One region of the Pseudomonas tructae genome, then DNA from elsewhere that is predicted to be linked to it. Evidence: predicted binding sites of a transcription regulator. Region 1 holds the regulator's gene; the other holds the start of a gene.
What was found. Region 1 encodes FliA, which starts transcription of late flagellar genes. Its sites were predicted from a motif close to CTAAAGTTTNNNNNNNNNNNGCCGNTAA; they were not measured.

Region 1 (3,297 bases):
CCAGTGCTTCCAGGACCACGTCCATCAGTTCGGCATCAACGCGCCGGGCACCCTTGCGCAGGATGTCGAAGACGTTTTCGGCGATATGGCAGCACTCCACCAGCTCGTTGAGCTGGAGGAAGCCGGCGCCCCCTTTTACAGTGTGAAAACCGCGAAAGATCGCATTGAGCAAATCGGCATCATCCGGACGGCTTTCCAGCTCGACCAGTTGCTCGGACAGTTGCTCAAGAATTTCGCCGGCTTCTACCAGGAAATCCTGAAGGATTTCTTCATCGGCGCCGAAGCTCATTAAACGTGCTCCCTAAAAACCCAGACTGGACAGCAGATCGTCGACATCGTCCTGACCGGACACAACGTCTTCACGCTTATCGGCATGAATCTGCGGACCTTCACCCCGAGTCGGATGTTTTTCTTGATCTTTTTCAGCGCGCAGCTGCTGGTGGTCATGTTCGATACCGGCAAAACGGTCGACCTGGCTTGCCATCAGCACGAGCTTGAGCAGATTGCTTTCTACTTCGGTGACCAGCGTCGTGACGCGCTTGATCACCTGGCCGGTCAGGTCTTGGTAGTCCTGGGCCAGAAGAATGTCATTGAGGTGCCCGGCGACCTTGCGGTTGCCTTCCTCGCTGCGCGTCAGGAAACTGTCGACACGCTTGGCCAACTCACGGAACTCCGGCGCCGCCACTTCGCGGCGCATGAAACGCTGCCAGTCGACGCTCAGTTCCCTGGCTTCGTCGCTCAACGCGTTGAGAACCGGTGTACTGGCTTCGACCAGGTCCATGGTGCGATTGGCCGCGCCCTCGGTCAGCTTGACCACATAGGACAGGCGTTCGGTCGCGTCGGTAATCTGCGACACTTCCTCGGCCTGCGGCATGTGCGGGTCGATCTGGAAGCTGACGATCGCACTGTGCAACTCGCGGGTAAGTTTGCCGACTTCCTGGTACAGGCCTAGGTCACGGGTCTGGTTCAGCTGATGGATCAGTTGCACCGCGTCGCCGAACTTGCCTTTCTCAAGGCTGTCGACCAGTTCCTTGGCGTGCTTCTTGAGTGTCGACTCGAACTCGCCCAAGGATGATTGTGTTTGCTCCATAGCGCCCCCGTGGCGTACCTCAGCTATTGACGCGCTCGAAGATTTTTTCGATTTTTTCTTTCAGCACCTGGGCAGTGAACGGCTTGACCACATAGCCGTTGACTCCGGCCTGGGCGGCTTCGATGATCTGCTCGCGCTTGGCTTCGGCGGTCACCATCAGCACCGGCAGGTGTTTCAGGCGCTCATCAGCCCGTACCTTGCGCAGCAGGTCGATGCCGGACATGCCAGGCATGTTCCAGTCGGTCACCAGAAAATCGAAGTGGCCGCTTTCGAGCATCGGCAGCGCAGTGTTGCCGTCGTCGGCTTCCTGGGTGTTGGTAAAGCCCAGATCACGCAACAGGTTCTTGATGATCCGCCGCATCGTCGAGAAGTCGTCCACGATGAGGATTTTCATGTCTTTGTTCAATTAGACCTCCAAGCAGTCTTTAACGCGTTCAGCGCGGAACGCGCATTCAATCAATTCGGTACTGCATTTCACGACTGCATTGAACCGGTGTTCAACGCGCTCGCCATTCCCCCAGGCGACCACGCAAACGTGCCGCGCACTGGCTGTGCAACTGGCTGACGCGCGATTCGCTCACCCCCAGGACCTCACCGATCTCCTTGAGGTTGAGCTCTTCGTCGTAGTACAGCGCCAGCACCAGACGCTCACGTTCGGGCAGGTTGGCAATGGCATCGGCCAAGGCTGCCTGAAAACGCTCGTCTTCCAGGTCGCGCGAAGGCTCGAGCTGGGCACTGGCACCTCCCTCGTGCAGACCTTCATGTTCGCCGTCCTGCAGCAGGTCGTCGAAACTGAACAGGCGGCTGCCCAGGGTGTCATTCAAAATCCCGTAATAATCGTCGAGACTCAATTGAAGTTCGGCAGCAACTTCGTGATCTTTAGCGTCACGACCGGTTTTTGCTTCAATTGCACGAATCGCGTCACTGACCATGCGGGTATTGCGGTGTACCGAACGCGGTGCCCAATCGCCCTTGCGCACTTCATCGAGCATGGCCCCACGAATACGGATACCGGCATAGGTCTCGAAACTGGCACCCTTGCTCGCATCGTACTTGTTGGCGACTTCGAGCAAGCCGATCATCCCGGCCTGGATCAGATCCTCGACCTGAACACTGGCCGGCAGACGCGCCAGCAAGTGGTAGGCGATGCGCTTGACCAACGGCGCGTAACGCTCGATCAACTCGTACTGGGCGTCACGCGAAGCCTTGCTGTACATCCGATAACCGCTGGCGTTCATAGCACCGGACCTGCACTCGTCGGTTGCACCAGGCGTTCGACGAAGAACTCCAGGTGACCCCGTGGGTTGGCAGGCAGCGGCCAGGTGTCGACTTTCTGGGCAATGGCCTTGAATGCCAGCGCGCACTTGGAACGCGGGAAGGCTTCATAGACTGCTCGCTGCTTCTGCACCGCCTTGCGCACGCATTCGTCGTAAGGCACCGCGCCGACGTATTGTAGAGCGACATCCAGAAAGCGATCAGTGACCTTGGTCAACTTGGCGAACAGGTTGCGCCCCTCTTGAGGGCTCTGAGCCATGTTTGCCAGGACGCGGAAGCGGTTCATGCCGTAATCGCGATTGAGCAGCTTGATCAGGGCATAGGCATCGGTGATCGAGGTGGGCTCGTCGCAGACCACCAGCAACACCTCCTGGGCGGCGCGAACAAAGCTGACTACCGAGTCACCGATACCCGCAGCGGTGTCGATCACCAGCACATCGAGGTTGTCGCCGATCTCGCTGAAGGCCTGGATCAGTCCGGCATGCTGCGCCGGCGCCAGGTGCACCATGCTTTGCGTACCCGAAGCCGCCGGCACGATGCGTACGCCACCAGGGCCTTGCAGCAGCACTTCGCGCAGCTCGCAGCGGCCTTCGATGACGTCGGCCAGGGTACGTTTGGGCGTCAGGCCCAGCAGCACGTCGACGTTGGCCAGGCCCAGGTCGGCGTCCAGCAGCATGACCCGACGGCCAAGCTCAGCCAGCGCCAGCGACAGGTTCACTGACACGTTAGTCTTGCCGACGCCACCTTTGCCACCGGTCACGGCGATCACCTGTACGGGATGCATGCTACCCATGTTTGTTCTTTACCTTGTCTTACTTAGACCGAGGCCACATGACTGGGCTGCGCTTTCAACACCTGAAAAATGCCTGGCAGACCATTGATGTAGGTACTTTGCAACGTATTCATATTCACCTCAGCCCACGCGTTTGCCA
Region 2 (3,297 bases), 920 kb from region 1:
GAGGGCCTGGGCGTGGCAGGCGAGCAGGCAGTTTCCGGCATGCGGGGCCCGGCGAATACTGAAAAGAACAGCGCCAGACATAACCAAATGGTTATGGATAGATCAGGAACCTGACAGCCCCCCGCACGGTGAACTAATCTTTGACTTCATGTTTCCAAGCTCCGGAGAGCACTCATGCAATGGCGAAAAGGCAGGCGTAGCGACAATGTGGTCGATGCCCGTGGCGAGGGTGGTGGCGGCATGCGCTTCGGCGGTGGCAAAGGCCTGAGCCTGGGGGCAATCCTGTTGATTGTCGGGATTGGCTGGATCACCGGCCAGGACCCGCTGCAGATCCTCGGCCAACTGGCCGGGCAGATGGGCCAGGAGCAGACCGCGCCGGTCAGCCCCGGCAGCAGCAAAGCACCACCGGCCAATGACGAGCAGGCCGAGTTTGTCCGCTCGATCCTGGGCGACACCGAAGACACCTGGAAAGCCATCTTTGCCCAGGCCGGCCGCCAGTACAAAGACCCCAACCTGATCCTGTTCAGCGGCCAGATCAACTCGGCCTGCGGTTTTGCCTCTTCGGCGGTCGGGCCGTTCTATTGCCCGGCCGACCAGAAAGTCTACCTGGACATGAGCTTCTTCCGCGAAATGGAACAGCGCTTCTCGGCCGCTGGCGATTTTGCCCAGGCTTATGTAATCGCCCACGAAGTCGGCCACCATGTGCAAACCCTGCTCGGCGTCTCGGCCAAGGTCCAGGCTGCCCGCCAACGTGGCGAGCGCATGGAGGGCGACAATGGCTTGCTGGTACGCCAGGAGCTGCAGGCCGACTGCCTGGCCGGAGTCTGGGCCTACCAGGCGCAAAAACGCCTGAACTGGCTGGAGCCGGGCGATATCGAAGAAGCCCTGAACGCCGCCAACGCTATCGGTGACGACCGCCTGCAGCAGCAGGGCCAGGGCCGCGTGGTGCCGGACTCGTTTACCCACGGCACCTCACAGCAGCGCCAGCGCTGGTTCAAGACCGGCTTCGCCAAGGGTGATATCAACCAGTGCGACACCTTCAGCGCACGGGCACTCTGACCCACCTTTGCCGCCGTTTCGCGGCCGCCTGAACGCTCAGGATGGCCGCAGAAACGCGCTGTTACTTACCGTTGGTCATTTTTGCTGAAATAGCGTTTCAGCTCCGGCGCAAGCCGCCGATAAACCCTGCTCAGAACATCGGCTGGCCATGAATAACAACAACCTTCCACCGATTCGGATCAAGAAGCACAACGTTCCTGGAGGGATTGCATGAATAGCTGGTTTGCCAACATCAGCGTCAACCTGAAACTCGGCCTGGGCTTTGGCCTGGTGCTGTTGCTTACCGGCCTGCTGGCCCTGACCGGCTGGAACAGCCTGGGCAGCCTGATCAATCGCAGCAACTGGATGAGCGACATCACCCAGCTGAACGGCGACCTGACCGACCTGCGCATCTCCCGCCTGCAGTACATGTTGACCAATGGCGACGACGCAGCGGCCGGCAATGTCCAGGTCAAGCTCAATGCCTTCAGTGAACAACAGAAAAAGCTGTTGAAGAGCTTCAAGAGCCCCGAGAACATCAAGCTGCTCCAGGACCTGGGGCAGACCATTGGCGAGTACCAGGTGTCGATCAACAAGATGCGCGCCGGTTACAAGACCAGCCTGGCCGCGCGCGACTCGATGAACCAGGCCGCAAGCCGCGCCATCGAGCTGATCGAAGCGATCAACCGCGACGTGCTGGCCCTGCCCGAGGGTGACCGGCTGGCGCAGTTCCGCACCATCACCCAGACCAAGGAACAACTGCTGTTGGTTCGCCTGGCCGTGCGCAGCTACATCGCCGACATCAGCAGCGAGACCGAGCAACTGGCCCTGCGTCAGCTCGATACCGCCCTGGCCGAAATCGCCGGCCTGAACAGCCAATTGCCAGGCGAAGCGACGCGCATCAAACAGTTCGAAAGCGCCGTCATGGCCTACCGTGACGCCGTACGCCAGTTCCGCGACGCCACAGCCGATGTTGCCGTGGCACGTCAGGAGATGACGGTCCAAGGGGCTGACATCGTCAAGACCAGCGACGCCCTGTACCAGATCCAGCTCGAGCGTCGTGACGCCGAAAGCGTGCAGGCCCGTAGCTTGCAACTGACCGCCACCCTGCTGGCACTGCTGGTCGGCGTACTGGCAGCGTGGATCATCACCCGGCAGATCACCCGCCCGCTGCGTGAAACTCTGGCAGTAGTCGAGAAAATCGCCGCCGGCGACCTGACTCACAACCTGCGTGTCACCCGCCGCGACGAACTGGGTGTGCTGCAGCAAGGCATCCAGCGCATGGGCTCGACCCTGCGCGACCTGATCACCGGCATTCGCGACGGCGTCACCCAGATCGCCAGCGCAGCTGAAGAGCTGTCGGCCGTCACCGAGCAAACCAGCGCCGGGGTCAACAGCCAGAAAGTTGAAACCGATCAGGTCGCTACCGCCATGCACGAAATGGCCGCGACCGTACAGGAAGTGGCACGCAACGCCGAGCACGCCTCGCAAGCGGCCACCGATGCCGATAGCCAGGCCCGTGCCGGTGACCAGGTGGTTGCCCAAGCCATCAGCCAGATCGAACGCCTGGCAGAAGAAGTGCATCGCTCCACCGAAGCCATGGGCCAACTGCAGCAGGAAAGCCAGAAGATCGGCAGCGTCATGGACGTGATCAAATCGGTGGCTGAGCAAACCAACCTGCTGGCCCTCAACGCCGCCATCGAAGCGGCCCGTGCCGGTGAAGCCGGGCGTGGTTTTGCCGTGGTCGCCGACGAAGTTCGCGGCCTGGCCCAGCGTACGCAAAAATCCACCGAAGAGATCGAAGAGCTGGTGGCTGGCCTGCAGAGCGGTACCCAGCAGGTCGCCAATGTGATGCTCGGCAGCCGCAACCTGACGGCCAGCAGCGTCGAGCTGACTCGCAAGGCCGGTTCCTCGCTGGAAAGCATCACTCGCACAGTGTCGAACATTCAGTCGATGAACCAGCAGATTGCTGCAGCGGCGGAACAGCAGAGCGCGGTGGCCGAAGAGATCAGCCGCAGCATCATCAATGTGCGCGATGTGTCCGAGCAGACGGCTGCGGCCAGTGACGAGACCGCGGCCTCCAGTGTTGAACTGGCGCGCCTGGGCAACCAGTTGCAGACGATGGTCAGCCACTTCCGCGTCTAAAAGCATCGCGGGGCAAGCCCGCTCCCACAGGATTGCAATTTTCTGTGGGAGCGGGCTTGCCCCGCGATCGACTCAACACTTACTTAACGATCTGCCCCACTCCCCGCCCACGCG

Region 2: a site for FliA is predicted at 1,155-1,182, ahead of EXN22_RS04925 (methyl-accepting chemotaxis protein). Genes of this name have one in related genera too.

The regions. Positions count from the first base shown of each region.
Region 1 covers NZ_CP035952.1:2,010,196-2,013,492, reverse strand. The annotation lists gene EXN22_RS09325 (chemotaxis protein CheA) at 1-289, opposite strand, end outside; gene EXN22_RS09320 (protein phosphatase CheZ) at 302-1,090, opposite strand; gene EXN22_RS09315 (chemotaxis response regulator CheY) at 1,110-1,484, opposite strand; gene fliA (RNA polymerase sigma factor FliA) at 1,588-2,328, opposite strand; gene fleN (flagellar synthesis regulator FleN) at 2,325-3,158, opposite strand; gene flhF (flagellar biosynthesis protein FlhF) at 3,279-3,297, opposite strand, start outside.
Region 2 covers NZ_CP035952.1:1,092,602-1,095,898, reverse strand. The annotation lists gene ypfJ (KPN_02809 family neutral zinc metallopeptidase) at 175-1,059, shown strand; gene EXN22_RS04925 (methyl-accepting chemotaxis protein) at 1,270-3,183, shown strand; gene ggt (gamma-glutamyltransferase) at 3,263-3,297, opposite strand, start outside.